2 linked regions of the Constrictibacter sp. MBR-5 genome follow. The protein of the gene in region 2 binds, or shares a complex with, the protein of the main gene of each other region. Links are inferred from orthologs where the notes say so. Each region holds a gene or a part of one and is shown on either strand. Other genes may lie near its edges.

The links.
Region 1: the proteins of ABIE65_RS19790 (region 2) and dnaG are in contact, whole or in part, in a crystal structure (PDB 2R6A), measured with the Geobacillus stearothermophilus proteins. The link is inferred for Constrictibacter sp. MBR-5 from one-to-one orthologs. Residues at the interface, in WP_033016901.1 of Geobacillus stearothermophilus: Ser13, Glu15, Ala16, Gln18, Glu91, Leu92, Asp94, Ala95, Val96, Pro97, Thr98, Ala99, Ala100, Asn101, Tyr104, Tyr105, Ile108; in WP_049624496.1 of Geobacillus stearothermophilus: Lys456, Leu457, Leu458, Pro459, Ala460, Asn463, Ala464, Leu467, Leu535, Leu536, Ile537, Ala538, Gln544, Glu545, Asp548, Tyr549, His552.

The regions. Positions count from the first base shown.
Region 1 is NZ_JBEPTK010000009.1:25,292-40,449, reverse strand. What follows is about bases 12,163-15,158. They hold dnaG (DNA primase), read left to right. Parts: upstream 12,163-12,721; coding sequence 12,722-14,596; downstream 14,597-15,158. Other genes in these bases: rpoD (RNA polymerase sigma factor RpoD), read left to right, coding at 14,710-15,158; ABIE65_RS17815 (GatB/YqeY domain-containing protein), read left to right, coding at 12,179-12,631. Also shown: phosphate acyltransferase PlsX, read left to right, coding at 1-621; ABIE65_RS17870 (beta-ketoacyl-ACP synthase III), read left to right, coding at 621-1,592; ABIE65_RS17865 (integration host factor subunit alpha), read left to right, coding at 1,674-1,982; ABIE65_RS17860 (MerR family transcriptional regulator), read left to right, coding at 1,982-2,425; ABIE65_RS17855 (cysteine dioxygenase family protein), read left to right, coding at 2,523-3,149; ABIE65_RS17850 (rhodanese-like domain-containing protein), read left to right, coding at 3,146-4,729; ABIE65_RS17845 (double zinc ribbon domain-containing protein), read left to right, coding at 4,749-5,537; grxC (glutaredoxin 3), read left to right, coding at 5,623-5,886; ABIE65_RS17835 (carbon-nitrogen hydrolase family protein), read left to right, coding at 5,883-6,731; transcription elongation factor GreA, read right to left, coding at 6,790-7,263; carB (carbamoyl-phosphate synthase large subunit), read right to left, coding at 7,371-10,649; carA (glutamine-hydrolyzing carbamoyl-phosphate synthase small subunit), read right to left, coding at 10,683-11,873. UniProt on the Escherichia coli protein: RNA polymerase that catalyzes the synthesis of short RNA molecules used as primers for DNA polymerase during DNA replication.
Region 2 is NZ_JBEPTK010000011.1:50,979-66,111, reverse strand. Bases 12,163-15,133 are described here. They hold ABIE65_RS19790 (replicative DNA helicase), read right to left. Parts: upstream 14,417-15,133; coding sequence 12,908-14,416; downstream 12,163-12,907. Other genes in these bases: ABIE65_RS19785 (class I SAM-dependent methyltransferase), read right to left, coding at 14,558-15,133; alr (alanine racemase), read right to left, coding at 12,163-12,841. In the rest of the region: ABIE65_RS19865 (GNAT family N-acetyltransferase), read left to right, coding at 66-596; ABIE65_RS19860 (PAS domain-containing protein), read right to left, coding at 615-1,067; ABIE65_RS19855 (hypothetical protein), read right to left, coding at 1,105-1,500; CopM family metallochaperone, read right to left, coding at 1,523-3,016; ABIE65_RS19845 (group III truncated hemoglobin), read right to left, coding at 3,094-3,489; ABIE65_RS19840 (RrF2 family transcriptional regulator), read left to right, coding at 3,612-4,034; ABIE65_RS19835 (winged helix-turn-helix domain-containing protein), read right to left, coding at 4,048-4,464; ABIE65_RS19830 (MBL fold metallo-hydrolase), read left to right, coding at 4,599-5,582; ABIE65_RS19825 (SDR family NAD(P)-dependent oxidoreductase), read right to left, coding at 5,653-6,378; purF (amidophosphoribosyltransferase), read right to left, coding at 6,375-7,853; ABIE65_RS19815 (CvpA family protein), read right to left, coding at 7,856-8,530; DNA repair protein RadA, read right to left, coding at 8,527-10,032; ABIE65_RS19805 (ABC transporter ATP-binding protein), read right to left, coding at 10,072-10,860; ABIE65_RS19800 (MlaE family ABC transporter permease), read right to left, coding at 10,938-11,711; more of alr, read right to left, coding at 11,708-12,162. UniProt on the Escherichia coli protein: The main replicative DNA helicase, it participates in initiation and elongation during chromosome replication. Travels ahead of the DNA replisome, separating dsDNA into templates for DNA synthesis.

The sequences.
Region 1 (15,158 bases), on a different replicon or contig from region 2:
ATGCTCGACCTGGGCGCCAACGTCGAGTGCGACACCGAGAACCTCGTGCAGTTCGCGGTGATGGGGGCGCTGTTCTCCAAGGTCGTGCTGGGGATCGAGCGCCCGACGGTCGGCCTGCTGAACGTCGGCGCCGAGGAACTGAAGGGGAACGAGACGCTCCGCGGCGCGGCGGCGCGCCTGCGCGCCGACGACCTGCCGATGGAGTTCAGGGGCTTCATCGAGGGCAACGACATTCCCGCGGGCACCGTCGACGTGGTCGTCACGGACGGCTTCACGGGCAACGTCGCCCTGAAGACGGCCGAGGGAACCGCCCAGCTCTGTGCCGGCTTCCTGAAGGAAAGCTTCAAGAGCTCGGTTCTGGCGATGGCGGGGTACATCCTGGCGCGCGGCGCCCTGCGCAAGCTCCGCGGTCGGCTCGATCCGCGGCGCTACAACGGCGCGGTCTTCCTGGGCCTGAACGGAATCGTCGTGAAGAGTCACGGCGGTTCGGACGATTTCGGCTTCGGTAACGCGGTCTGCGTCGCCATCGACATGCAGCGGAACGGCTTCATGGAGGGGATGCGGTCCGAGATGGAGCGTCTCTATGGCGGCTCCGGGCCGCAGGCAGCGGTGGCCGGTTGATGATTCGATCCGAAGTCCTGGGCTGCGGCGCCTACCTGCCGGAGCGCATCGTCACCAATGAGGAACTCGCCCGGCGGCTGGACACGTCCGACGAGTGGATCGTCGCGCGGACCGGCATCCGCGAGCGCCGCATCGCCGCCGAGGGCGAGAAGACCTCTGACCTGGCGCTCCGGGCGAGCGAGGCGGCCCTTCAGGCCGCCGGCGTATCGGTCGACGAGGTCGACCTGATCGTCCTCGCCACGGCGACGCCGGACTATACCTTCCCCTCGACCGCGACGACCGTGCAGGCCGGGCTCGGCATGTATCACGGCGCGGCGTTCGACGTGCAGGCGGTCTGCTCCGGCTTCGTCTATGCGCTGTCCATCGCCGACAATTTCATCCGCGCCGGCCAGACCGGGACGGCGCTGGTCATCGGTGCGGAGACCTTCTCGCGCATCCTCGACTGGAACGATCGCGGCACCTGCGTCCTGTTCGGCGACGGCGCTGGCGCCGTCGTGCTGCGCGCGGCCGAGGGTGCCGGCAATTCGTCGGACCGGGGCATCCTGTCGACCCATCTCCATTCCGACGGCCGGCACCGCGACCTGCTCTATGTCGACGGCGGTCCCTCGGCGACCCAGTCGGTCGGCCATCTGCGCATGGAAGGCCGAGAGGTCTTCAAGCACGCCGTGACCAATCTGGCCGCGGTGGTGAACGAGGCGCTGATCGCGAACGGGCTCGACGCCGACGACATCGACTGGCTGGTGCCGCACCAGGCGAACCAGCGCATCCTCGACGGCACTGCCCGGAAGCTGGGCGTGTCGCCCACCAAGGTCGTGTCGACCGTCGCGCGCCATGCCAACACGTCGGCCGCCTCCGTGCCGCTGGCGCTCGCCGAGGCGGTGGGCGACGGCCGGATCAAGCGCGGCGACCTGCTGCTGCTGGAGGCGATGGGCGGCGGCTTCACCTGGGGAGCCGGCCTCGTCCGGTGGTAATCGGTCTGAATCCGAAGCGCGCGATTGACCCCACCCCCGCATGAGGACTAGCGTTCCAACCACTACGCGTGTGAGGAGCTCATGTCCGGAAAGACCGTCACCCGCGCGGACTTGGCGGAGTCGATCTATCGGGAAGTCGGTCTGTCGCGAAGCGATTCCGCCGATCTCGTCGAGGCCGTCTTGCAGGAGGTCGGCGATGCGCTCGCGCGCGGCGAGCAGGTGAAGATCTCCTCCTTCGGCAGCTTCGGCGTGCGCCAGAAGGGGCAGCGCATCGGGCGCAACCCGAAGACGGGCGAAGAGGTGCCGATCCTGCCGCGCCGCGTGCTGGTCTTCCGTCCCTCGCACGTGCTCAAGGGACGCATCAACCGTCCGGAGGCGCCAGCTCGCTGATGGGTGGCAACGGTACCGACGAGCAGTCTTCTCTCTTCTCGGCGAACGGTCGGCGCGGCAAGTCTCCCGCCGCCTATCGGACGATCAGCGAGGTTGCGACCGACCTGGACCTTCCCCAGCACGTGCTGCGCTTCTGGGAGACCAAGTTCCCCGTGCTCTCGCCGCTGAAGCGGGGCGGCGGGCGGCGCTACTATCGCCCGGAGGACGTCGAGCTCCTGCGGCGCATCAAGACCCTGCTCCACGCCGAGGGCTACACGATCAAGGGCGCGCAGCGCGTGCTCCGCGATCCGTCGGCGCGCGGCGGTCCCGACGACGCGGACGACGTCGAGGACGGCGCCGAGGAGGCCGCCGAGGCGGTGCCGTCCGATCCCCGCGGCGAACTCTCCGAGATCCTGACCGAGCTGAAGGCGCTGCGCCGCCTGCTCGACGACAAGGCCGGTTGACCCGCCTCTCGCCGCCGGCTTGAGGACGCGCCGTGCCGGACGTAGAGTCCGGCCCCGAGGGAAGATCCTCGGCACGACCCAAGGAAGAGGCGAAGACATGGCTCTCGCGCAGCAGAAGCCCGACATCGCGGGCGAGCGCAAGGCGGTACTGGCGGCGCTGCTCGCCGACGTCCGCGCGATCGAGGCGGCGAAGGGCATCACGCCCGCGGCCCTGGAGGAAATCCGCGAGAAGGTGCAGGCGCTGACCGAGCGCCCCGACCTGTTCGGCGAGGAGACCTTCCCGTCGCCGACCGCCGAGAAGCCAAACGTGATCTATCTGCTGAGCGAGGATCCGGACGGCCGCTTCGCGCTGTACCTGTCCTGCGGCATGCCGGGCAAGCAGACGCCGCCGCACGACCACACCACCTGGGCGATCATCGCCGGCATGGGCGGCGAGGAGGAGAATCGCATCTACCGCCGCACCGACGACGGCTCGGTCGAGGGCAGGGGGCAGGTGGAGGTCGTCCGCACGAAGATGCTCCGCCGTGGCGACAGCATCGCCTACATGCCGGACGACATCCACTCCATCCACAATTTCGGCAGCACGCCGACGCGGCACTTCCACCTGTACGGCCGCAGCCTGGAGCAGCTGCCGGGCCGGGTGCAGTACGATATGGCCGCCGGCACCTACAAGGTGTTCCCGGCGCAGCCCTACATCACGCGTGTGGCGGGAGTTTCGGCATGACCGCGACCGTCGCACCCGCCGCCCTCCATGCGATGCTTCTCGACGGTGCCGAGCTGGCCCTGCTGGATGTGCGCGAGGAGGGTCGGTTCTTCCACGCCCACCTGCTGTGGGCGGTCAACCTGCCGCTCAGCCGCCTGGAGCTGAAGCTGGCCGACCTGGTGCCGCGCCGCAATGTCCGCATCGTCCTGTGCGACGACGGCGACGGCCTCTCGGAGCGCGCCGCGGCGCGTCTGAACGCGCTCGGCTGGGGCGACACGACAATCCTGGAGGGCGGCGTGCCGGGTTGGGGCGCCGCCGGCTTCGAGGTCTTCAGCGGCATGAACGTGCCGACCAAGGCCTTCGGCGAATTCGTCGAGCACGAATACCATACGCCCTCCGTCTCGGCCGAAGAGCTGAAGGCGATGATGGACTCCGGCGAGAAGCTGGTGGTCCTCGACAGCCGGCCGATGGACGAATACGAGGTGATGAACATCCCCTCCGGCGTCTGCTGCCCCGGCGCCGAACTGGTCTATCGCGTCGGCGAGGTCGCCGCGACGCCCGACACCACGGTCGTGGTGAACTGCGCCGGCCGCACGCGCAGCATCATCGGCGCCCAGTCGCTGATCAATGCCGGCATTCCGAACAAGGTGGTGGCGCTGCGCAACGGCACCATGGGCTGGCACCTCGCCGGTCTCGACCTGGAGCGCGGCAATCGCCGCCACGCTCCGGCACCGTCGGGCGCGACGCTGTCGCAGGCGCAGCAGGCAGCCGCCGCGGTCGCGGCACGCTTCGGCGTGGAGACGATCGACGCCGCGGGCCTGTCGGCCTGGGAGCGCGATCCGACGCGCACGACCTTCCTGCTCGATGTACGCAGCCCCGAGGAATATGCGGCCGGCCACATGCCCGGAGCGGTTTCTGCACCGGGCGGCCAGCTGGTCCAGGCGACCGACCGCTATGTCGGCGTGCGCAACGCCCGGCTCGTCCTGGTCGACGACAACGGCGTGCGTGCGACCATGACGGCGCACTGGCTGGTGCAGATCGGCTGGGAGGTGCGCGTGCTGGCGGGCGGCCTGCCGTCCTCCGGTCTCGTGAGCGGCCCGCAGCCGGCGCAGGTCGTCGGCGTGGAGCCGGTCGACGAGATCGCGCCGGCCGAACTGGCGGCGCTGCTCGACGGCGGCAAGGCGGTGGTGATCGATCTCGCCGACAGCCGCACCTATCGCAAGGCGCACATTCCGGGTGCCGTGTGGGGCGTGCGGTCGCGGCTGGCCAAGGTCCTGGCGGCGGCCGACGGCGCGGGCACGGTCGTGCTGACGGCGTCGGACGATGCGCTGGCGCGTCTCGCGGCGGTCGACGCGAAGGCGCTGACCGATCGGCCGATACGGGTGCTGGCGGGTGGCACGCCGGCCTGGCGGCTCGCCGGACTGCCCCTGGCCGAGGGCCGCGAGCGGATGGCCGACGAGACGGACGACGTGGCGCTGCGCCCCTACGACCGCGACGACGGCATCGAGGACGCGATGCGCGAATACCTGAGTTGGGAGGTCGAGTTGGTCCGCCAGATCGAGCGCGAGGGCACGGTGCGCTTCCGGGCCGTCCCGGCCTGACCCACGGGCCGAGGCGCCGATGCTCGTGCCGCGTTCCGTTCGGGCATCGGCCGCCGGGATATCGGCGGCAGGGACATCCGCTCGGCGGGTCGGGGCGGCGGCACTGGACTTCCTGCTGCCGCCGCGCTGCATGCGGTGCGGCACCGGCGTGGCGAGCGCCGGCACCGTCTGTGCCCGCTGCTGGAGCACGCTCGGCTTCCTCGGAGCGCCCTGGTGCCGCTGCTGCGGCCTGCCGTTCGAGCACGATGCGGGCGCCGAGGCGCTCTGCGGCGCCTGCACGCGCGAGGCGCCGGCCTTCGACCGGTGCCGCGCGGCGCTGCGCTACGACGACGAGAGCCGCGGCCTGATCCTCTCCTTCAAGCATGGCGATCGCACCCAGACGGCGCCGCTGTTCGCGCGCTGGATGGTGCAGGTGGGTGCCGAGATCCTGCGGGATGCGGACCTGATCGTGCCGGTGCCGCTGCACTGGACGCGGCTGCTGGCGCGGCGCTTCAACCAATCCGCGCTGCTCGCGCTGCGGATCGGCCGCGAGACGGGCATCGAGGTCCTGCCCGACGGTCTGGTGCGGTGGCGGCGGACGGCGTCCCAAGGCCACCTGACCCCGACGCAGCGCGCCGACAACGTGCGCAGCGCCTTCCGGCCGCACCCGCGCCGCGGTGCGCGTCTCGCCGGGCGGCGGGTGGTGCTGGTCGACGACGTGCTGACGACCGGTGCCACGGTCTCCGCCTGCGCGCGCGTGCTGCGCCGGACCGGGGCCGCCTCGGTCGACGTGCTGACCCTGGCGCGCGTCGTCCGCCCCGCGCCCTAGGGGGGTGGTGGATGGCGGCGGCGGCGTGACTATATCCTCGGGAGTCCGCATGTCCGCGGACGCGAAGCAGGAGGGCGGCTTTCGCATGGCCAAGGTCGAGATCTATTCCAGCATGTACTGCCCCTATTGCCACCGGGCGAAGCGGCTGCTGGAATCCAAGGGTGCGGCGTTCGAGGAAATCGACGTCGACGCGGAACCGCTGCGCCGGCGCGAGATGATGGAGCGGGCCGGCGGCAAGCGGACCGTGCCGCAGATCTTCATCGACGGCCTGCATGTGGGCGGGTGCGACGAGATCCACGCACTCGACCGCAAGGGCGAACTGGATCCGCTCCTCGGAGGCACGGCATGAGCACCACGTTCAAGGCGGCCTGCGTCCAGACCAACACCGGGCCGGACCCGGAAGAGGGCACGCGGATCGTCGCGGACGGCATCCGCCGGGCGCGCGACGCCGGTGCGGACTTCATCACCACGCCCGAGAACGTGCTGATGATCGAATCACGCCGTGCGGCGGTGCTCGGCAAGGCGGAGGAGGAGGCGGCCCACCGCGGCCTGCAGGCCTTCCGCGACCTGGCGCGCGAGACGGGCGCCTGGCTGCTCGCCGGCTCCCTGACGGTCAAGGTCGAGCCCGAGCGCGTGGCGAACCGGTCGGTCCTGTTCGATCCGCAGGGCGCGGTGGTCGCCAGCTACGACAAGATGCACATGTTCGACGTCGACCTGGCCGACGGCGAGTCCTACCGCGAATCGCGCACCTACCGGCCGGGCGATGCGGCGGTCATGGCGGCGCTGCCCTGGTGCGACCTGGGCATGACCGTCTGCTACGACATGCGCTTTCCCTATCTCTACCGCGACCTCGCGCATGCCGGCGCCAAGATGCTGACGGTGCCGTCGGCCTTCACGCGGCCGACGGGCCGGGCGCACTGGCACGTGCTGCTGCGCGCGCGGGCGATCGAGACGGGCTGCTTCGTCGTGGCGGCGGCCCAGTGCGGCGAGCATGCGGGCGGGCGCAAGACCTATGGCCACTCGGTGATCATCGACCCGTGGGGCGAGGTCCTGGCCGATGGCGGCGAGGAGCCGGGCTTTATCGTCGCCGACATCGACCTCGCCCGTGTTGACGAGGCGCGCCGCATGATCCCCTCGCTCCAGCACGACCGCACGTACGCCCCGGTGCCCGTTCGGGCGCGCGCGGCGGAATAGGTCCCGACGCAAAAACGCCCGCCTCCCTTCCGGCAGGCGGGCGTTTTGGTGGCGCCGTCTATTCGTAGACGATCGTCAGGATCTCGTAGGAGCGCGAGCCGCCGGGGGCTTCGACTTCCACCTGATCGCCGGCGCTCTTGCCGATCAGCGCGCGCGCCAGGGGCGAGCTGATCGAGACGAGGCCCTTGGAGATGTCGGACTCGTCGGGCCCGACGATCCGGTAGGTCAGTTCCTTGTCGGTGTCCTCGTCGACGATCTTCACCGTGGCGCCGAACATGATCTTGTCGCCGGACATCTTTCGCGGATCGATGACCTCGGCACGGCTGATCTTGTCCTCGAGTTCCGCCACGCGGCCCTCGGTGAAGGCCTGACGCTCCTTGGCGGCGTGGTACTCGGCGTTCTCGGAGAGGTCGCCATGCTCGCGCGCCTCGGCGATGGCGCGGATAATGGCCGGGCGCTCTTCGGATTTGAGCCGGCGCAGTTCATCCTGCAGCCGGGCATACCCGTCGGGCGTCATCGGGACCTTTTCCATCTCGCGACTCCAGAGAGAAAACGCAACATAGGCACACGCCGCGGAATAAAGTTCCGCAACGCGCGCGTGCCGCCACTGTTATTCGACGGGAAAGGGCGAAGCCCCCGTCAAAAGCCCCCGATAAAATACGATTGCAGGGGGAGCACTTCAAGCTGACCGGCCTTCAAAGCCGCGATCGCCTCCACCGCGGCCCGAGCGCCGGACGCCGTGGTGTAATAGGGGATGCGGTTCACCAGGGCGGTGCGCCGGAGGCTGAAGCTGTCGGTGATCGCCTGGACGCTGTCGGTCGTGTTGAAGACCAGCTGCACCTCGCCGTTCTTCATCGCGTCGACGATGTGCGGGCGGCCTTCCAGCACCTTGTTGATGCGGCCGACGGGCAGGCCGGCCGCTTCCAGGGCGCGGGCGGTGCCGCTGGTCGCGAGCAGGCTGAAGCCCATCTCCACGAGGCGACGGGAGGGACCCAGGATCGCCTCCTTGTCGCGGTCGCGGACGGAGACGAAGACCGTGCCGGCGAGCGGCAGGATGGTGCCGGAGCCGAGCTGCGACTTGGCGAAGGCGCGCCCGAAGTCGCGGTCGATGCCCATGACCTCGCCGGTCGACTTCATCTCCGGGCCCAGCAGCGTGTCGACGCCGGGGAAGCGGGCGAAGGGGAACACCGCCTCCTTCACCGCGATGTGTTTCAGGCGGGCCCGCTCCAGGCCGAAGCCGCCCAGCCGCTCGCCGGCCATGATGCGGGCGGCGATCTTGGCGATCGGCACGCCGGTCGCCTTGGCGACGAAGGGGACCGTCCGGCTGGCGCGCGGATTGACCTCGAGGATGTAGATCTCGTCCGTCCCGTCGGCGCCGGGCTTGACCGCGAACTGGACGTTCATCAGGCCGACGACGTTCAGCGCCAGGGCCATCGCCCTGGTCTGCTCGGCGATCGTCTCGACGGTGGTGTCCGCCAGCGAGTAGGGCGGCAGGGTGCAGGCGGAATCGCCCGAATGGACGCCCGCCTCCTCGATATGCTCCATGATGCCGGCGACATGGACGTCGGTGCCGTCCGCCAGCGCGTCGACGTCCACCTCGATGGCGTCGCTGAGATAGGAGTCGACCAGGACCGGGTTGGCGCCGGAGACCTTCACCGCCGTCTGCATGTAGCGCAGCAGGCCGGCGCGGTCGTGGACGATCTGCATGGCCCGGCCGCCCAGCACGTAGGACGGCCGCAGCAGAACCGGGTAGCCGATGCGCTCGGCGATCGCCTCGGCCTGTTCCACCGAGGTCGCCGTACCGTTCTCCGGCTGGCGCAGGTTCAGCGTGTGGAGCAGCTGCTGGAAGCGCTGGCGATCCTCGGCATGGTCGATCGCGTCGGGGGAGGTGCCCAGGATCGGGATGTTCGCCGCCTCCAGGGCCGCCGCCAGCTTCAGAGGCGTCTGGCCGCCGAACTGCACGATGGCGCCGAGCAGCGTGCCTCGGCTCGCCTCGACATGGGCGATCTCGATGACGTCCTCGGCCGTCAGCGGCTCGAAATAGAGCCGGTCGGCGGTGTCGTAGTCGGTGGAGACCGTCTCCGGGTTGCAGTTGACCATGATGGTCTCGAACCCGGCCTCGCGCAGCGCCATCACGGCGTGCACGCAGCAATAGTCGAACTCGATGCCCTGGCCGATCCGGTTCGGGCCGCCGCCGAGGATCATGATCTTGCGGCGATCCTGCGGGTCGGACTCGCAGGCCGCGGCGTTGAAGCCGTTGCCCTCGTGCGCGGAATACATGTACGGGGTGCGCGAGGCGAACTCGCCGGCGCAGGTGTCGATACGCTTGTAGACCGGCCGCACGCCCAGCGCCCGTCGTCGCGTGGCGACCTCCGTTTCGGTCAGGCCGGTCAGCTCGGCCAGACGGGCGTCGGAGAAACCCTGCCGCTTGAGGCCGGCCATGTCCTGGACATCGTCCGGCAGGCCGTCGGCGCGCACCCGCTCCTCGACCTGGACCAGCTGGCGGATCTGCTCGAGGAACCAGGGGTCGATCTTGCAGGCCGCCTGGATCTGGGATGTCGTGAGGCCGTGTCGATAGGCCTGGGCCACCACTAGGATCCGGTCGGGCACGGGCTGCGCCAGCGCCGCCACGACCGCCTGCGGGTCGACGCCACCCGGCGCGTCACGATCGGCGCCCGGGATGTCGACCTCGTTCAGGCCGGTCAGGCCCGTTTCCATCGACCGCAGTGCCTTCTGCAGCGATTCCGCGAAGCAGCGGCCGATCGCCATCGCCTCGCCGACCGACTTCATCGAGGTCGTCAGCAGGGCCTCGGTGCCCGGGAACTTCTCGAAGGTGAAGCGCGGGATCTTGGTGACGACATAGTCGATCGTCGGCTCGAACGACGCCGGCGTGACGCCGGTGATGTCGTTGTCGAGCTCGTCGAGCGTGTAGCCGACGGCGAGCTTGGCCGCGACCTTGGCGATCGGAAAGCCGGTCGCCTTGGACGCCAGCGCCGAGGAGCGCGACACGCGCGGGTTCATCTCGATGATGACCATGCGCCCGTCGGCCGGGTTGATCGCGAACTGCACGTTCGAGCCGCCGGTGTCGACGCCGATCTCGCGCAGGCACGCGATCGAGGCGTCGCGCAGGATCTGGTATTCCTTGTCGGTCAGCGTCAGCGCCGGCGCCACCGTGATCGAATCGCCCGTATGGATGCCCATCGGGTCGATGTTCTCGATCGAGCAGATGATGATGCAGTTGTCCGCATGGTCGCGGACGACTTCCATCTCGTACTCCTTCCAGCCGAGGACGGATTCCTCGACCAGGACCTCGCGGACGGGCGAGGCCTCCAGGCCACCGCGGACGATCTGTTCGTACTCGTCGCGGTTGTAGGCGATGCCGCCGCCGGTGCCGCCCAGCGTGAAGGAGGGCCGGATGATCGCCGGCAGGCCGGTGTCCTCCAGCGCCCGCCAGGCGTCCTCCATGCTGTTCACCACGGCGCTCTTCGGCGTCTCGATGCCGATGGCGTTCATCGCGTCGCGGAACAGCAGCCGGTCTTCGGCCTTGCGGATCGCGTCGCGGCGCGCGCCGATCAACTCGACGCCGTATTTTTCCAGCGTCCCGTCGTCGGCGAGGGCGAGGGCGGTGTTCAGGGCCGTCTGGCCGCCCATCGTCGGGAGCAGCGCGTCGGGACGCTCGCGCTCGATGATCTTGGCGACGATCTCGGGCGTGATCGGCTCGACATAGGTCGCGTCGGCCAGGTTCGGATCGGTCATGATCGTCGCCGGGTTCGAGTTGACCAGGATGATCCTGTATCCCTCCTCGCGCAGCGCCTTACAGGCTTGCGTTCCGGAATAGTCGAACTCGCAGGCCTGGCCGATGACGATCGGGCCGGCTCCCACGATCAGGATCGACTTTATGTCTGTGCGTTTTGGCATGGGGGAGCTGACTGCCGCGGTCGTGTCGGGATGTTAGCTTTTACCGTCGATCATCTGGATGAAGCGATCGAACAGATAGTGACTGTCGTGCGGTCCCGGCGACGCCTCCGGGTGGTACTGCGCCGAAAAGGCGCGCCGCTTCCTGGATCGCACGCCCTCGATGGTGCCGTCGAAGAGGGATACGTGCGTCGTCTCGACGTCGCCCGGCAAGCTTTCCGGCACGACGACGAAGCCGTGGTTCTGACTGGTGATCTCCACCTTGCCGGTGGTCAGGTCCTTCACCGGATGGTTCGCGCCGCGATGGCCGAGCTCCATCTTCCGCGTCTCGGCGCCGAGCGCCATCGACAGCAGCTGGTGGCCGAGGCAGATGCCGAAGACCGGCAGGCCCTTGTCCATGACGCTGCGGATCGCGGGGACCGCATACTGCCCGGTCGCGGCCGGGTCGCCCGGGCCGTTCGCCAGGAAGACGCCGTCCGGCTTGTGGCGCAGGATGTCCTCCGCCGTCGCCGTGGCGGGCACGACGGTCAGCCTGCAGTCGCGGCCGGCGAGCTGGCGCAGGATGTTGCGCTTCGCGCCGTAGTCGACCGCGACGACGTGCCGCGACCCTTCGCCCGCCGTGCCGTAGCCTTCGCCGAGCTTCCAGGGGGTCTGATCCCAGGAATAGGCCTGCCGGGTCGTCACCTCCCGGGCGAGATCCATGCCTTCCAGCCCCGGCCAGGCGCGCGCTTCGGCGAGGGCCGCATCGATGTCGATGGCGCCGTCCGGCGCGTGCACCAGGACGCCCGTCGGCGCGCCCGCATCGCGGATGCGGCGCGTCAGCTGGCGGGTGTCGATCCCGGCGATGCCGGGCAGGTCGTACGACTTCAGCCACGCGTCGAGATGCTGCATCGCGCGGAAGTTCGAGGGATCGGTGGGATCCATGCGCAGGACGACGCCACGCGCCGACGGCGTGGTCGTCTCCACGTCCTCGACGTTCGTGCCGACATTGCCGATATGCGGGAAGGTGAAGGTGATGATCTGGCCCGCATAGGAGGGATCGGTGATGATCTCCTGATAGCCGGTCATCGAGGTGTTGAAGCACACCTCGCCGACCCTGCGGCCCGCGGCGCCGACGCCGCGGCCCCAGAGGACGGTGCCGTCGGCCAGAACGAGCGCGGCAGTCGCCCCGCGCGGACGGCCCGGCCGGGCCGCGGTCGGGCTGTCCGGCGTCAGTCTTTCCGGCATGAAGCTACCTTTCTTCCGTGCAGACGGGCAGGCGTCGATCGCCCCGATGGCCGCCGTGGCTGACACCCGTCTGTAATCTTGACGGCCGACAGCGCTCCCCCATATGTGTCGCCGCCGGACGGCTGGCGAGGGGAACCCTGAGCGGGGGCTAGATAAGCGGCGGCGGCGATCAGGTCAACAGGCACTGGCAGCCTAGAAATGCAAAGGCATTTCAGGAGGTTGGCCGGCACCCCGGCGTTTTCCGACCTGTTTGCCGATTGTGGCCCCGAAGCCGGACCCTGGATTCCTGACAGCGGTGGTCGCAGATGCGAACGCAACTCAACGAGGCTCTCAAGGCCGCCATGCGGGGGCGCGACGCGTGCGCCGTCTCGACGCTCCGGCTGATCCTGGCGGCGATCAAGGACCGCGACATCGCCGCGCGCGGCACGGGCCGCTCCGAGGGCATCGGCGACGACGAGATCCTCGACCTCCTGCAGAAGATGATCCGGCAGCGCCAGGAGTCGATCGCCCTCTACGAACAGGGCGGCCGCCTCGACCTAGTCGAGCGCGAGGCGCGCGAGATCGAGGTGATCCGCGGATTCCTGCCGACCCAGCTCGACGAAGGCGAACTCTGCGCGGCGGTGCGGGACGTGGTCGGCGACCTGGGCGCCGTCGGCCTCAAGGACATGGGGCGCGTCATGGCGGAACTGCGCAATCGCTATGCCGGGCGGATCGATTTCGGCAAGGCGAGCGCGCTCGCACGCGAGCAGTTGGTGTAATAAGGATGGATCGAGCGCCGGCCGCCGACGATCGGCCGCCGCTCTTCGCTTCGGCCGCCGTCACGCACAGCGCAGAGGAGCCCCGTTCGCATGAGCTTTCCACCGGGTTTCCTGGAGGAGCTGCGCGAACGCGTGTCGCTCGTCGGAACGGTGGGGCGCCGGGTGCGCCTCGTGCGCCGCGGCCGGGAACACACCGGTCTCTGTCCCTTCCACAACGAAAAGACCCCGTCCTTCACCGTCAGTGACGAGAAGGGCTTCTATCACTGCTTCGGCTGCGGCGCGCACGGCGACGCCATCAGCTTCCTGATGGGCACCGAAGGCCTGACCTTTCCCGAGGCGGTGGAGCGGCTGGCCGCAGAGGCGGGGATGGAGGTGCCGCGGCCGTCGCGCGAGGAGGCGGCCCGGCACGAACGGGCGCGCGGCCTGCACGAACTGCTGGAAGCGGCCTGCGCCTGGTTCGAGAAGCAGCTCCGGCTTCCCGAGGGCCGGGCGGGACTGGACTATCTGCGTGGCCGCGACCTGGACGACGCGACCATCCTGCGCCATCGCCTGGGCTTCGCCCCCGACCGGCGCGGCGCCGTCGCCGCGGCCCTGAAGCGCGACGGCTTCGACGAGGCGGCCATGCGCGAGGCCGGCCTGCTGAAGCAGGCCGACGACGGGCGCGACTACGAGTATTTCCGCGGCCGCGTGATCTTCCCGATCACCGACCGGCGCGGGCGGGTCATCGGCTTCGGCGGCCGCACGCTGGGCGACCAGCAGCCGAAATACCTCAACTCGCCGGAGACCCCGGTCTTCCACAAGGGCCGCGTCCTCTACAACCATGCGCGGGCACGCGCCGCCGCCGGCGACGCCGGCGAGGTGATCGTGGTCGAGGGCTACATGGACGTGATCGCGCTCGACAAGGCCGGCATCGCCAACGCCGTGGCGCCGCTGGGGACGGCCGTCACCGAGGAGCAGATCGAGGCGCTTTGGCGGATGGCCCCCGAGCCTGTGCTCTGTCTGGACGGCGACGAGGCGGGGCGGCGGGCCGCCGTGCGCGCCGCCGAGCGGGCGATGCCGCTGCTGCGCGCCGGCCTGTCTCTCCGCTTCGCCAGCCTGCCGCCGGGCGAGGATCCCGACAGCCTGGTGCGGACCTCGGGCGTCGAGACGATGCGTGCGGTGCTGGCCGCCGGTCGGCCCCTGGCCGACCTGGTCTGGCAGGTCGAACTCGCCCGCCAGCGGCCCGACACGCCCGAGCGCCGGGCCGCGCTGCGCCAGCGCCTGATGGACGCGGCCGAGAGCGTCCGCGACCCCGTCGTTCGCGAATATTACGTCAACGACTTCCGCGGCCGCCTGTCGGAGCTCTTCGCCCCGCGGCAGGCGCGCGCCGAGGGCCGGCGGCAGGATGGCCGGCCGGGGGGACGGCAGGGCAACCGGCAGGACTGGCGCCGCGACGGGCAGCCGAACGGCCGGATGCCGACGCCGCAGCCCGAGGGGCTGGTGTCGCGCGGCGTGGCCCTGCTCGGACAGCGGCACCGGGTGCAGCAGACCGTGCTCGCCACCCTGGTCAATCATCCGGACATGATCCACGAGTTCGGCGAGCGCCTGGTGACGATGCGCTTTTCGGACAATCGGTTGGACGGATTGCGCACCGCGATCTTAAACTGCGCTGCGGCCGCCGATGCGCTTGACGGGTCTTCCCTGAGAGCCCAATTAGGTCAGGCTGGGTTCGGTGAAGCGGTGGAAACCATCCTCCGCCCTGAGATTCTCATGCACGCGGCTTGCGCGCGGGTCGGGGCGGACAGCGTGAAGGTTCGACTTGGCTTGATGCATCTGTTGGATCGTGCGCACGAACCGGTCTTGTTGCAGGAACTCGACGCGCGGGTCAGCCGGTTGGATGATCGCGCGTCCGATGACGAACTGGACGGGATCGTCGGCTTGGTCGCGAACGAGCGGGCACGCATGACGACGCCGGACGAGAGTTGAAATGGGAGCGGGCGCGGCGGCCGGCCTTCGGTCTCCCGTCCTGAAAATTGCAAACCTCGAACCAGCCGGCGACGGTAGTGTCGTCTGGCTGCATTGCTGACGGAAGGAACGGCATGGCGACGAAACCGGCCGAGGCTGAGCCAGAGACGGACGCCCGGGAAGACGCGCCGGATGGGCCGCTGCTGGACGATAGCGCGGCGGTCAAGCGCCTGGTCGCCCGGGGTAAGGAGCGGGGCTACGTCACCTATGACGAGCTGAACGCCGCTCTCCCGTCCGAGCAGGTATCTTCCGAGCAGATCGAAGACACGATGGCGATGCTCTCCGAGCTCGGCATCAACGTCGTCGAGTCGGAGGAGACCGAGGAGCCGGCCGCGGAGCGCGCGACCGAGGAGCAGCCGAGCGGCGGCAATATCGACGAGGACGACATCGGCCGCACCGACGATCCGGTGCGGATGTACCTGCGCGAGATGGGCAGCGTCGAACTGCTGTCCCGCGAAGGCGAGATCGCGATCGCCAAGCGCATCGAGGCCGGCCGCGACAAGATGATCGGGTCGATCTGCGC
Region 2 (15,133 bases):
ATCGAGAGCGTCCCGCGCGGCCCGCGGCTGCGCTATACCGTCCACCGGACACGGCGGAGGACGGCATGCAGATCCGCGACGCGGGCGAAGGCGACATCGACGGGATCACGGCGATCTACAACGACGCCGTCGCCAATACCACCGCGATCTGGAACGAGACGGTGGTCGACGCGGCGAACCGCGCGGCGTGGCTCGCCGACCGGCGGTGCCAGGGCTATCCCGTGCTGGTCGCAGTCGACGACGACGGCACCGTGCTGGGCTACGCCTCGTTCGGCGACTGGCGCGCCTTCGACGGCTACCGCCACACGGTGGAGCACTCGGTCTATGTGCGCGGCGACCGGCGCCGGGGCGGGGTCGGCCGGGCGCTGATGGTGGCGCTGATCGCCCGCGCCCGCGCGCTCGGCAAGCACGTGATGGTCGGCGGTATCGAGGCGGGCAACGCCCCGTCGATCCGCCTGCACGAGACGCTGGGCTTCGAGCGCGTCGGGCTGTTGCCCCAGGCCGGCGCGAAGTTCGGCCGCTGGCTCGATCTCGCTTTCCTGCAGCTCATCCTCGACGACCGCACCGACCCGGACGCGCCGCCCGCTGCCGGATGATGCCGCGGGCCCACGCGTTCAGCCGCGGCCGGACGCCTGGCGCCGCAGCGCCTTCACCTCCTCGAAGCGGGCGGTGTTGTCGCGCATGATCGCGGCGATGCCGTCGACCCCGCCGTCCCCGGCGTGCAGCATGGCGATGGTGAACTCCACCGAGAGGCGGCGGCCGTCCTTGTGCAGGGCGGGGACACTCAGGACGTCGCCGGCACCGTAGCGGCTGCGGCCCGTCTCCATCACCGTGGCGTAGCCGCTCCAGTGAACCGCGCGCTGGCGCTCCGGGATGATGATGTCGAGCGACCGGCCGACCGCCTCGGCGGCGGCGAAGCCGAACAGCCGCTCCGCCGCCGCGTTCCAGAAGCGGATGATGCCTTCGCGATCGGAGAAGACGACGGCGTCGGGTCCGTGGAGCAGGGCCTGCGCGAGGCGTGCGGCGTCCGGGGCGGAGAGCGTGTCGGGGGGCGTATCGGTGGGCATGGTTCGGCCTGCCTTGGTCGTTGGGTGGAAGGTTTCCTCATGGTGTCGCGTCGTCTGCCGCGGCCAGGCGCCGGCGCAGCGCCTCCAGGCCGTCGCGCACCGGGGACGGCTGGATGCGCATCAGGGTTTCGTCCAGCAGTGCCGCTCCGCGGCGCTTCGCCTCGGCCGAGAGGCCGTCAATGCGCGGTGCCGTGCCGTGCCGCAGCGCCGCGCACAGGCGTCCCGCGACAACGCCGCCGCCGCTGGCGACGAGGCCCTCGATCCGCGACAGCAGGTCGTCCAGTTCGGCGGCGCCCATATAGCCCAGATATTCCGGTGCCAGTTCGTGCATGAAGCAGGGCGGCGAGCTGAAGCCCTCCGCTTCCTGCCCGTCTTCTCCGCGCCCGTCTTTCCCGCGCTCCTCGCCGGGCCGGTGTGTGCGGTCCTTCGCCATCTTCGTCCTCCCTGCTGCGGGATCAGTCCGATGCGGGCGCGATGCCGCGCTCGCGCAGCCACTCGCGCATGGCGTCGATCTCGCGCCGCTGCTCCTCGATGATGTGCAGCGCCAGCTCCCGGTTCGCGGGGTCGCTGCCATAGCGCAACTGCACCTCCGCCATCTCCACCGCGGCCTGGTGATGCGGGATCATGCCGCGCACGAAGTCGATGTCGGGGTCGCCGGAGGCGGCGGCCTCCGCCATGGCGGCGTGCATCCTGTCCATGATCACGCGGTTTTCCGCCATTGCGCGGTCGGTGGCGCGATCGCCCGGGCGGCGCGCGGCGGGTGCGGCACGGCCGGCATCGACCCCGATGCTGGCCAGGGCCTGCGGGCCGTGCGGGTGCTCGGCGCTGTAGGAGTGGGTCGCCCGCTCCGGCAGTGCGGCGACGGCCACGCCGCCGATTCCGTACAGCGCCATGTGCAGCCCCCAATAGCCGGCGACGAAGACTGCCAGTGCTGCGGCCAGTCCGCCCGGCACGCCGGCGAAGGAGCGGCGCAGCGACGGCAGGACGTGGAGGTCGCGCGTGTGGTCGGCGGCGATGGCGACGATGATCGCCATGATCAGCGCGTGGCCGATCAGGTCGATCCGGCCGAACGGATAGACGGCGGCGTTGAAGATGACGAAGAGCGCCACCGCCGACATCCGGCGCACCAGCGGCGTCCAGAGCAGGCCGAAGCCCATGGTGAACTCCGCCACGCCGGCCATCGGGATGAAGACGTCGCGCGGCATGCCGAAGGTGAGGAACGGCTTCTCCTCGACCAGCGGATAGAACCAGTCCGGGTAGGCGAACTTCTCCAGGCTCGACCACATCAGCGCGATCGCCACGCCCCAGCGCAGCACCTCGAACCGGTGCCGGCGCCATTCAGGCCTGTCCGACGCGGCCAGGACCAGATAGGCGGCGACGGCGACGCCGAGCGCCAGGTAGTCGAGCAGGTGGAAGATGTCGTAGTCGCGCAGCGCGAGCACCCACAGGCCGATGATCCCGACGGCCGACAACGGCATCGTCCGGCGCGAGAACAGGCCCGCGGCGATCAGCAGCTGCAGCCAGGAGACCCACTCCGCCGGGGTCTTCAGGTCGGGGGTCAGGTAGACGCCGCCGACCGCGAAGACGGCGACGAAGAAGGCCGCGATGACCACGCGCAGGAAATCGTCGAGCCGCCGCCAGAGCGGGTCGGTGACCCGGTCCATGCCGGCCAGGATCGCGGTGCCGGCGCCGGTGCGCTCGACGGCGCGCGTCGCCAGGAAGAAGCCGAGGACGAGTGCGAGGGCCAGCCAGAACCAGCTATTGGCCAGCGTGTCTCCGACGGGCGCCGGTGCGGCGCCGACGATGTAGGGCGCGAACCACTTCACGTGCGCGGAAGCTGCAGCCGGCCACAGCAGGGTGGACATCGCGGCGGTCGCCGCGGCGGCGAGCGGAAGGGCGTCGGCGCCCGCGCGCCGGCCGGGATCCGCGTCTGTACGATGCTCGCTCATGGGAACTCTCTGTTACGCCGGCGCCGGTCCCCACCAGGCACGGGAGCGGCAGCGCGGATCGCGGTGTTTTATGGGCTTCAGGGTCGCGCGGGCCTGCGGCCCGGGCGGAAGAACAGGGCGAGCTGCAGGCTTTCGGCGATGCGCTCCGCCCGCGCCTGCAGCAGCGCGGCGGCGGCCGGCGCCATCGTCTCGGCGGTCGCCCCGCGCCATAGCGCCAGCCACCGCTCGAACATCGCCGGGCTCAGGCGCCCGGCATGCCGGGCATGCGCCGTCATCGGGTTGCCGGTGTAGCGCCCGGTGCGGAGCACGACCGACGACCAGAAGGCGGCCAGCTTCTCCAGGTGCGGCGGCCAGTCGTCCACCGCGTCCTCGAAAACGGGGCCGAGCATCGCGTCCGCCCGTACCCGCTCGTAGAACCGGTCCACCAGCCGCTTCAGTCCGGCTTCGTCGATGTCCGTCGCGTCCGCTTCCATGGCGCTCGTCCGATCAAGGTCGACCAATCATGTACAGCTGGTACATATATAGCGGCTCGCCAAAGATGTATAGAAAGAGCATATATCGACGTGGCGGCGCGATGCCGCAGCGGGGACGACGGATGCGGCTGACGCGCTACACCGACTATGCGATGCGGGTGCTGCTCTATCTGGGCGCGAAGCCGGACGCGCTCTGCTCGATCGCCGAGATCGCGCGCGCCTACGGCATCTCGCAGAACCACCTGATGAAGGTCGTGAACGACCTCGGCCGTGCCGGCTACGTGACCAGCGCGCGCGGCCGCTTCGGCGGCGTGCGCCTCGCCCGTCCGGCGGCGGAGATCAACGTGGGCGAGGTGGTGCGCCGCATGGAGGACGATTTCGCCCTGGTGGACTGCGCCACCTGCATCCTCGCCCCCGGCTGCGGCCTCGCCTGCGTGCTGGCCGAGGCGCTGGCCGCCTTCATGGCGGTGCTCGACCGCCACAGCCTCGCCGACCTGCTGGCGAAGCGGGAACTGGCGGACGCCTTCGGACTGCAGCCCGCTTGACGGGCCGGCGACTTCAGCCGCTCCGCTCGGCGGCCGCCCGCAACGCGTTCAGGTGCAGGCCGGCGGCCTGTTCGGCCTTGCTCTCGATGGCACGGTAATGCGCGACCAACTCGCTGCCGAACGGGGTGAGGGCGGCGCCGCCGCCGGCGCGCCCGCCCATCTGCGTCGACACGACCGGCTTGCCGAAACAGCGGTTCAGCTCGTCGACCAGGGCCCAGGCGCGCTTGTAGGACATGTTCATCGACCGCCCCGCGGCGGAGATCGAGCCCAGCGCCCCGATCTGCTCCAGCAGCCTGATCTTTCCGGGACCGATGCGTCCATGGTCGTCGATGTCGACGCGAAGGCTGAGGCTGATCATGGCGATGCCAGTCCGGCGGGCGGTGTGCTGCGGTCGGACGGCAGTGTAGCGCGGCGGGGCGGGCAGGGGCACGGGATTGTCCCTCCGGGAAACGCGTGCCGGTCCGCCTGTCGGAGCGATCGGTCGTCATCGCGATCGTGTCGTACGGGACGCGCCGGGCCTCGATGAATAAGATCGCGGCCGCCCGAACGCCCGACGGACGCGAGATGCCGACATCGAATTCCTACTACAGCGGTCCGGTGTCGGATCATTTCGACGGCGTACGTTTCTTCAATCCGGGCGAGCCCGGCACCGATCGCCGGCTGCGCGACCTGCTGCGCTGGCGGCGGACCGCGCCGGACAATCCCTGGCCGAAGAACGTCCCGGTCCGGCCGACCAAACCGGATGTGCGGGTGGATGGTCTGCGGGTCACGATGGTCGGTCATGCGACGCTGCTGATCCAGGTCGCGGGTCTCAACATCCTCACCGATCCGGTCTGGTCGGATCGCGCCAGTCCGGTCGGCTTCGCCGGGCCGAAGCGCGCGGCGGCTCCCGGCATCGCGCTCGGCGATCTCCCGCCGATCGACGCGATCCTGCTGTCGCACAATCACTACGACCATCTGGACATCGCGACCCTGCGTACCCTCCAAGCCGGGCACGCGCCCCTGATCGTGACGCCGCTCGGCAACGACGCCATCGTCCGTCGCCGCCTGCCCGCAGCGCGGATCGAGGCGCGGGACTGGGGCGGCCGCGTGTCGATCGCTCCCCGGGCGGAGGTGCACGTCGTCCCGGCGAACCACTGGTCGTCGCGGGGTCTGCGGGACCGCCGCATGGCGCTATGGGGCGGCTTCATGCTCCGCGCGGCGACGAAGCTGGTCTATTTCGCCGGCGATACCGGCTACGGCACGGGCAGCATCTTCCGCAGGATGCGGGCCGCGTTCGGGTCGCCCGATCTCGCCCTGCTGCCGATCGGCGCCTACGATCCGCGGTGGTTCATGGCGGCACAGCACGTCGATCCCGACGAGGCGGTCCAGATCCTGTGCGACCTGGATGCGCGCGCGGCGCTCGGCACTCACTGGGGCGTCTTCAAGCTGACCGACGAGGCGCGGGACGACCCCGCCAAGCGTCTGTCATCGGCGCTCCGGGCGCGCGGTATCCACGAGAGCCGCTTTGACGCGATGAGCCCCGGCGACGTCAGGCAGTATTCTTGAGGGTGCCGGCGCAATGGTGGGCCGCCCCTGCCGGTGATCCATCGATGCGGAGGCGGCGCCTCGGCAACGTTCAGCGCACCCACACCACCTCGCCGTGGATCGTGCAGTCGGGGGCGGCGAGGTCGAGCATGGCGTCGGTCAGCGCCTCGGGCGGGCGGAGCGACATCGGGTCTTCGCCGGGGAAGGCGTCGGCGCGCATGCGGGTCCGCACGGCCCCCGGGTCGACCGTGTTGATGCGGAGCGGCGTCTTGACGCTCTCGGCCGCCCAGCAGGAGACGAGGGCCTCCAGCGCGGCCTTGGAGGCGGCGTAGGCGCCCCAGTAGGCCATGCCGCCGCGGGCCGCACCGGAACTGACGAAGATCGCCCGGCCGGCGTCCGAGGCGCGCAGCAGCGGGTCGAAGGCCCGGATCAGGCGGTAGTTGGCGGTGACGTTCACGTCCATCACCTCGTTCCACACCTTCGGCTCCAGGTGCGGCACGGGTGTCAGCACCCCGAGCGCGCCGGCGTTGCCGACCAGGATGTCGAGGCGACGGAAGCGCTCGAAGATCGCGACCGAGAGCTGCTCGATCGTCTCCGGCTTGCGCAGGTCGAGCGGCACGCCCGTGGCGCTGCCGCCGGCCGCGGCGATGCGGTCGTAGACCTCTTCGAGGCCGCCCTGGGTGCGCGCCACCAGATAGACGTGCGCGCCTTCGGCCGCATAGCGTTCGGCGATGGCGGCGCCGATGCCGCGCGACGCGCCCGTGACCAGGGCGACGCGGCCCGCGAGGCGGCCCCCGTTCTTCGTCCCCTCGCTCATCCTGCGACGGCCTCGACGAGATGGATGCCGCGGGCGCGCTCCGCGGCCGCATGGTCGATCAGGCCGATGGGATAGTCCCCCGTGAAGCAGGCATCGCAGAAGCCGGGCCGCACCGGATCGCGGCCGGCGACGCCGAGCGCCCGGTAGAGTCCGTCGATCGAGATGAAGGCGAGGCTGTCGGCGCCGATGATCTTCGCCATCTCCGCCGTGTCGTAGCGCGCCGCCAGCAGCTTCTCGCGGTCCGGCGTGTCGATGCCGTAGAAGCAGGAATGGGTGGTCGGCGGGCTGGAGATGCGCATGTGCACCTCCCTGGCGCCGGCGGCGCGGACCATCTCGACGATCTTCCGCGAGGTGGTGCCGCGCACGATGCTGTCGTCGACGAGGATGACGCGCTTGCCCTCGATGTGCACCCGGTTGGCGTTGTGCTTCAGCTTCACGCCGAGATTGCGGATCGAGTCGGTCGGCTCGATGAAGGTGCGGCCGACATAGTGGTTGCGGATGATGCCGAGTTCGAACGGGATGCCCGCGGCGCCGGCGTAGCCGATCGCCGCCGGCACGCCCGAGTCGGGCACCGGCACGACCACGTCCGCCTCGACGCCGCTCTCGCGCGAGAGTTCGACGCCGATGCGCTTGCGCGCGTCGTAGACGCTGCGGCCCTCGATCACGCTGTCGGGGCGGGCGAAGTAGATGTACTCGAAGACGCAGGGGCGCGGCGGCACCTGGTCGAACGGGCGCAGGCTGCGCAGCCCGTCGCCGTCGACGACCACCATCTCGCCCGGCTCGATGTCCCGCACCAGTTCGGCGCCGATGATGTCGAGGGCACAGGTCTCGGACGTCAGGATCCAGGCGTCGCCGAGCCGGCCGAGGACCAGCGGGCGCACGCCGAAGGGATCGCGCACGCCGATCAGCTTCTTCTGGGTGAGGGCGACCAGAGAATAGGCGCCCTCCACCTTGCGCAGCGCGTCGGTGATGCGGTCGATCACGTTGCCGGCATGGCTGCGCGCGATCAGGTGGACGATGATCTCGGTGTCCGTCGTCGACTGGAACAGCGAGCCCTGGCGGACCAGATCCTTGCGCACCGCGACCGCGTTGGTGAGGTTGCCGTTGTGCGCCACGGCCAGCCCGCCGAACGCGAAGTCGGCATAGAGCGGCTGCACGTTGCGCAGCAGCACGTCGCCGGTCGTGGCGTAGCGGTTGTGGCCGATGGCGGCATAGCCGGGCAGCTTCTTGATCGTCTCCTCGTCGCCGAAATTGTCGGCGACGTGGCCCAGGCCGCGATGCGAGTGGAAGCCGGCGCCGTCGAAGCTGACGACCCCCGCCGCCGCCTGGCCGCGGTGCTGCAGCGCGTGCAGGCCAAGCGCCACGTGCGCCGATGCGTCATCGTGCCCGTAGATCCCGAACACGCCGCACTCCTCGTGCAGCTTGTCGTCGTCGAACGGGTTGGTGGTGGCGACTGCTTCCAAGACGGCGTCCATGGTCACTGGGTCCCCTTGATCAGGCGTTCAAGGTCTCGGCGCTCTTGGTCGGTATAGCCGGGACGGTCCTCGCGCGGGGCCTGTTCCGGTACCGTGGGCTGCGGCGTGTTGAGCCGCCGCAGCAATTGCTCGGTCTCCGCCGCCTCGCGGCTGCGCCGTTCGGCGCGGTTCACGATGGAGCGGCCCTCCATGCCGAAGCCGGCGGGAACGATGGCCTCGATCTCGCCCGCGGCCTCGCGGATCAGCGGTGTCGTCCGCGCCTCCCGCAGCCATGCCGGCTGCTCGTCCCAGGGTATGACCCAGGTCACCACCAGATAGGCGATGGTGACGAGAAGTCCACCGCGGACGAGTCCGAACAGGAAGCCCAGCGACTTGTCGACTGCCCCGTGGGCCGATTCTCCCACCGCCTTGGCGATGCGGCCGCCGATGACGCTGAAGACGATCAGGGCGATGGTGAACAGGCCGAGGGCCGTCGCGACGTTGGCGAACAGCTCGATCGGGATGAACTCGCCGACATAGGGCTGCACCGTCTCGAAGGCGTAGACGGTCACGACGACCGCGCCGACCCAGGAGACGAGGGACAGCACTTCGCGCACGAAGCCGCGCGAATAGGCGACCACCGCCGAGAGCAGGAGCAGGCCGATGACGGCGATGTCGAAGGTGTGGATGTCGCTCACGTCTGTCCCGTGCTGTAGGAGCGGCGGCCTTCGCCCCGTGTATCGCCGGACCGTGTCTCGCCGGGCTGCGTGGAAGAGGCGGGCGCGCCTTCGGGGCGATGCTCCGGCGGCTGCTCGCGGATGATGTCGACCAGTTCCTGAAGGCGCGCCAGTTCGCGCACCTGGATGCCGGGCGTCGCCTGCTCCCGCTTCGGCTTGCCTGCTTTCGCCCCACCAGTGCGGCGCGGCATCAGGGCGCCGGCGAAGCCGAGCTTGGCGGATTCCTTCAGGCGGGCCTCCGGCTGTGCCACGGGACGGATCTCGCCGGACAGGCCGATCTCGCCGAAGGCGACGGTGCCGGCGGGAACGGGCCTGGACAGAGCGGACGAGACCAGGGCGGCGGCGACCGCGAGGTCTGCCGCCGGTTCGGTCACGCGCAGTCCGCCGGCGACGTTCAGGTAGACATCGCGCATGCCGAGTTCCAGCCCGCAGCGCGACTCCAGCACCGCCATCACCATGGCGAGCCGGGAGGAGTCCCAGCCGACCACGGCGCGCCGCGGCGTCGCCAGCGACGACGGCGCCACCAGCGCCTGGATCTCGACCAGCAGCGGGCGCGTGCCCTCCATGCCGGCGAGCACCGACGAACCGCTGACCGGGTTCGCCTCGTCGCGGTCGCCGAGGAACAGCGCCGACGGGTTCGTGACCTCGGCGAGGCCGGCGCCGGTCATCTCGAACACGCCGATCTCGTCGGTGGCGCCGAACCGGTTCTTCACGCCGCGCAGGATGCGGAATTCGTGGCCGCGGTCGCCTTCGAAATAGAGGACCGCGTCGACCATGTGCTCCAGCACGCGCGGCCCGGCGATCGTGCCTTCCTTGGTCACGTGGCCGACGAGCAGCAGCGTGATGCCCAGGCGCTTGGTGAAGCGGATCAGCTCCTGGGCGCTGGCGCGCACCTGGGCGACCGTGCCGGGGGCCGAGTCGAACGTGTCGACGTACATCGTCTGGATCGAATCGATCACCAGCACGTCGGGCGGCGGTCCCGCCTCCAGCGTCGTGACGATGTCGCGCACGTCGGTGGCCGCGGCGAGGTCGATCGGCGCCTTGTCCAGCCCCATGCGGCCGGCGCGCAGGCGCACCTGGTCGACCGCCTCCTCGCCGGAGATGTAGACGCAGCGCGCGCCGCCCATCGCCAGCGACGCCACCGCCTGGAGCAGCAGGGTCGACTTGCCGATGCCGGGGTCGCCGCCGATCAGCACGCAGGAGCCGGGGACGAGGCCGCCGCCGGCCACCCGGTCCAGTTCGCCGATGCCTGTGGAACGGCGCGGCGGCGGCTCCGCCGCGCCATGCAGCGCCACCAGCTCGATGCGCCGGCCGGAGCCCTTGCCGAGGCCGCGCGGTGCCGCCTCGCGCGGCGTCTCCTCGACGATGCTGTTCCACTGGCCGCAGGCTTCGCATCGACCCGCCCACTTTCCGTAGACGGAGCCGCAGCTCTGACAGACGTAGCGGGCTGCGGCGCGCGCCATCAGTGCGGTCGCCCCCTCGTGGCCGGTTCGGTCCACGGCCTAGTCACGCCGCACCTGCATCTGGATGGGGCCTTCGGCGCGGCCGTGGATGAACTGGTCGACATAGGGGTCGCCGCTGGCGTCGATGTCGGCGACCGGGCCGGCCCAGACGATGCGGCCCTGGTGCAGCATGGCGATGCGATGCGCGATCTTGCGGGCGCTGGCCATGTCGTGGGTGATCGACAGCGCCGTGGCGCCCAGCTCGTGCACGCAGGCGACGATCAGGTCGTTGATGACGTCGCTCATGATCGGGTCGAGGCCGGTCGTCGGCTCGTCGAAGAAGATGATCTCCGGCCGGGTCGCGATGGCGCGGGCCAGCGACACGCGCTTCTGCATGCCGCCGGACAGTTCGGCGGGCGACAGGTCGGCGACCTCCGGTCCCAGGCCGACCGCGGCGAGATTCTCGATCGCCGCCTCGCGCGCCTGGCGGCGCGGCATCCGCTTGGCCTGGATCAGGCCGAAGGCGACGTTCTCCCAGACCGGCAGGCTGTCGAACAGGGCGCCGCCCTGGAACAGCATGCCGAACTTGGCGGCGATGGCCTCGCGGTCGCGGTGGCGCATGCCGACGACCTCGACGCCGTCGATCTTGATGCTGCCCCGGTCGGGCGTGAGGATGCCCAGGATGCACTTCAGCAGCACCGACTTGCCGGTACCTGAGCCGCCGATCACGACGACGGACTCGCCATCGGCGACGTCCAGGTCGACGCCGCGCAGCACCTGTTTCGCGCCGAACGCCTTGTGGAGGTCGCGCACGGCGATCTTCGGCGTTCCGCCCTGCGCGACGGGCATCGACGACATGATCGCGTCGTCCGGATCGTCCTGGGGGGGCGCAGGGGTGCGGCTGTTGGGGGCCGAGGGCGCGTCGGTCATCGGGCGAAGAACAGTTCGGTGATGATGTAGTTGGTCACCAGGATCAGGATCGCCGCCGAGACGACCGCGTTGGTCGTCGCGACGCCGACGCCCTGGGCGCCGCCGCGCGAATTGTAGCCGTGGTAGCAGCCCATCAGGGTGACGATGAAGCCGAAGGCCGCCGCCTTCACCAGCCCGGAGAAGACGTCGTTGAACTCGACGAATTCCAGCGTCTGGCGGACGTAGTTGTCCGGGTTGAAGCCCAGCTTGTAGACCGACACCAGATAGCCGCCGAGTACGCCGATGATGTCGCCGACGAACACCAGCACCGGCAGCATCGTGATGCCCGCCAGGATGCGCGGCGCCACCAGATACTTCATCGGGTTGGTGGAGAGGGTCGTGAGCGCGTCGATCTGCTCGGTCACCCGCATGGTGCCGATCTCAGCCGCCATCGAGGCGCCGATGCGGCCGGCGACCATCAGCCCCGCCAGCACCGGTGCCAACTCGCGGGTCATCGACAGGACGACGACGTTGGCGACGGCGCTCTCGGCCGAGAAGCGGGCGAAGCCGGTATAGCTCTGCAGCGCCAGCACCATGCCGCTGAACAGCGTCGTCAGCGCCACGACAGGCAGGGAGTAATAGCCGATGTCGACCAGCTGCCGCAGGATCAGGCGCGGGTACCAGGGCGGCCGGACGATGTGGCTGACGGCGTTCAGCGCGAACAGCGAGAGCCGCCCCGCCGCCTCCAGGAATGCCAGGAAGACGCTGCCGATCTGGGCGACGACGTTCATGCGCTCGGGGCCCCGCCGGTTCCGGTGTAGGTGCGGGCATAGCGGGCGCCCAGCGACGTGAGGATCTCGTATCCGATCGTGCCGGTGTCCGCCGCGACGGCGTCGATGTCGCGGTCCGGCCCGATCAGGGTCACCATGTCGCCCGGCGCCGCACCGCCCGGCACCTTCGTCACGTCGATCACGATCAGGTCCATGGATACGCGTCCCACCAGCGGTGCCGGGGTTCCGGAGACGTGGGCGACACCGCGCCCGCCGATCGAACGCAGCCAGCCGTCGGCGTAGCCCACGGCGACCGTGGCGAGCCGGCTGCCCGGTTCGACCGTGGCGGTCGCCCCGTAACCGACGCTCTCGCGCCTGTCAATGTCGCGGACCTGCAGGATGCGCCCATCGAGCCGCACGACGGGCCGCATCGGGTTCGGCAGGCCGGGCGTCGGGTTGCCGCCATAGAGGGCGTAGCCCGGCCGGCCCAGGTCGAAATGCCAGTCCGCGCCCAGGAATATGCCGGACGAGTTGGCGAAGGTGACCGGCGCGCCGGCGAAGGGTGCCGGCAGGCGCGGCAAAGCGGCGCGCATGCGGCGCAGCTGCTCCGCGTTCTGCGGATGCTCCGGTTCGTCGGCACAGGCGAGGTGGCTCATCACCCAGGCCGGCGCGATGCCGTTCAGGGCGGCGGGATGCGCCGCCAGGGCATCGACCTCGGCCGGCGACAGGCCCAGTCGGCACATACCGGTGTCGAGCTGCAGGATCGCCCGGGGCAGGTCCGCGCCGGCGCCGCCGCGGTTCTCCCGCGTGAAGGCGCCCCAGGCGTCGATGTCGTGCCCGCTGTTCAGCACCGGCATCAGGCGGTGGCGCGCATAGACCGCCTCGCAGGGGTGAACCGGTGCCGCGAGCACGCCGATCGCCGCCTGCGGCAGCAGGACCCGCAGCGCGATCGCCTCCTCCAGCTGCGCCACGAAGAAAGTGTCGCAGCCGGCCGCCGCCAGCGCCGGCGCCACGCGCATCATGCCCAGCCCATAGGCGTCGGCCTTGACCACCGCAGCGCAGGCGGCGGTCCCCATGCGGGCGCGCAGCAGCCGCCAGTTGGCGCCGATGGCGTCGAGGTCGATGGTGAGGACGGCGCCGGGACAGGTCACGGACGCGGTACCCGCAACCACGGCACGGAAGGGGCATGCGGGCGGGACGCCCGCGCTCCGAGGGCGTCAGAAGGGGACATCGCCGCCCATGCCCGTCGGTGCGAGGTTGCCGAAGCGGGTGAGCTCGGCTTCGAACAGCAGGCGCACCTTGTCGGTCGGGCCGTGACGCTGCTTGGCGACGATGACCTCCGCCATGTTGTGCACCTTGTCCATCTCGGCCTGCCACTCGGCGTGTTCGGCGGTGCCCTCGGCAGGCTCCTTGCGGCCCAGATAATACTCCTCGCGATAGACGAACATCACGACGTCGGCATCCTGCTCGATCGAGCCCGATTCGCGCAGGTCGGAGAGCTGCGGCCGCTTGTCCTCGCGCTGCTCGACGGCGCGGCTCAGCTGCGAGAGGGCCAGCACGGGCACGTCCAGTTCCTTGGCCAGGCCCTTCAGGCCGCGGGTGATCTCGGAGATTTCCTGCACCCGGTTCTCCGGCCGGCCGTTCGGCGAGCCGCGCATCAGCTGGATATAGTCGACGACGATCATGTCGAGCCGCCCTTGCGTGCGCAGCAGCCGCCGGCACCGGGTGCGCAGCGCCGACACCGACAGGGCCGGCGTGTCGTCGATGAAGATGCGCGACTTGGAGATTTCCTGCGAGGCGACGAAGACCTTCTGGAACTCGTCGTTGGTGATGGCGCCGCGCCGCACCCGGTCCGAGGACACGCCGGAATGCTCGGCGAGGATACGCAGGACGAGCTGCTCGGCCGACATTTCCAGCGAGAAGAGCGCCACGACGTGGCCGTCGACCCGCGTCCGCGTGCCGTTCTCGGCCAGTTCCTCGAACGAGGCGCGGGCCGCGTTGAAGGCGATGTTGGTGGCCAGCGCCGTCTTGCCCATGCCCGGCCGGCCGGCGAGGATCAGCAGGTCGGAGCGCTGCAGGCCGCCCAGCAGCTTGTCGAGCCCCTCCAGGCCGGTCGTCACGCCGGTCAGCATGCCCTCGCGGCGGAAGGCCGACTCGGCCATCTGCAGCGCCTTGACCAGCGTCCGATCGAAGGCTTGGAAGCCGCCCTCGATCTGGCCGGTCGAGGCCAGTTCGAACAGGCGGTGCTCCGCCTTCTCGATCTGCTGGACGGCGTTGATGTCCAGGTCGGCGCCGTAGGCCTCGTTGACCACGTCCTCGCCCAGTTCGATCAGGCTGCGGCGCAGGTGCAGGTCGTACAGCGTGCGGCCGTAGTCCTCGGCGTCGATGATGTTGAAGGCGCTGGCCGCCATCTCGGCCAGGTACCGCGCGCCGCCGACATCGGCCAGGTCGGCGTCGTTCTCGAAATAGCGCCGCAGGGTGGCCGGCGTCGCCTGCTGGCCGCGTTCGATCAGCTTGCCGCAGGCCTCGAAGATGCGGCCGTGCACGCCGTCGGCGAAATGCTCCGGCAGCAGGAATTCCGACACCTTCTCGTAGGCGCGGTTGTTGACCAGGATCGCGCCCAGCAGCGCGATCTCGATCTCGATGTTGGCGGGCGGCGAGCGGTAGGACGGCTCGCCGCCGCTCCGCTCGGTGAGGGAGGTGACGGTGGCGGGGCTGCTGTTCATCGCCGGACCTTACAGCAAACGCGGCGTCTGCGGTGGGGCGCGGTGGCCCCGACCTGTGACGGGGTTATCCCCAGGTCGGGACAACCGCCCCTGCGCCTTGCGGGCGGCGGGGGAAGCCTGTGGACAAACCTGTGCCCGCCTCTACGCCGCCATCCGCTCGCGCTCCCGGTCGACCATGTAGTCGCGGGTCAGCGGCACGGCGTTCAGCTTCTTCGAGAGCTGCAGCTGAAAGACCATCTGGCGCCAGTAGAGGAACGAGGATTCGCAGGCGAGCAGGTAGAATTCCCACATGCGCACGAAGCGCTCGTCGTAGAGGCGCAGGATCTCCTCGCGATTCTGGTCGAAGCGGCGCTTCCACTCGGCCAGGGTCTTGGCGTAGTGCAGCCGCAGGATCTCCATGTCGGTCACCCACAGGCCGGTGCGCTCGACGGCGGCGAGGGTTTCCGACAAGGCGGGGCTGTAGCCGCCGGGGAAGATGTACTTGCGGATCCAGGCGTTCGTGCTGCCCGGCGGCTCCATGCGGCCGATCGAGTGGAGCAGGGCGACGCCGTCGTCGGCCAGCAGCTCCTTCACCTTGGCGAAGAACTGCCGGTGGTGGAGCGCGCCGACATGCTCGAACATGCCGACCGAGACGATGCGGTCGTAGCGCTCGGTCTCCTCGCGATAGTCGCGCAGGTGGAAGCGCACGCGGTGCGACAGCCCGGCCTCCTCGGCGCG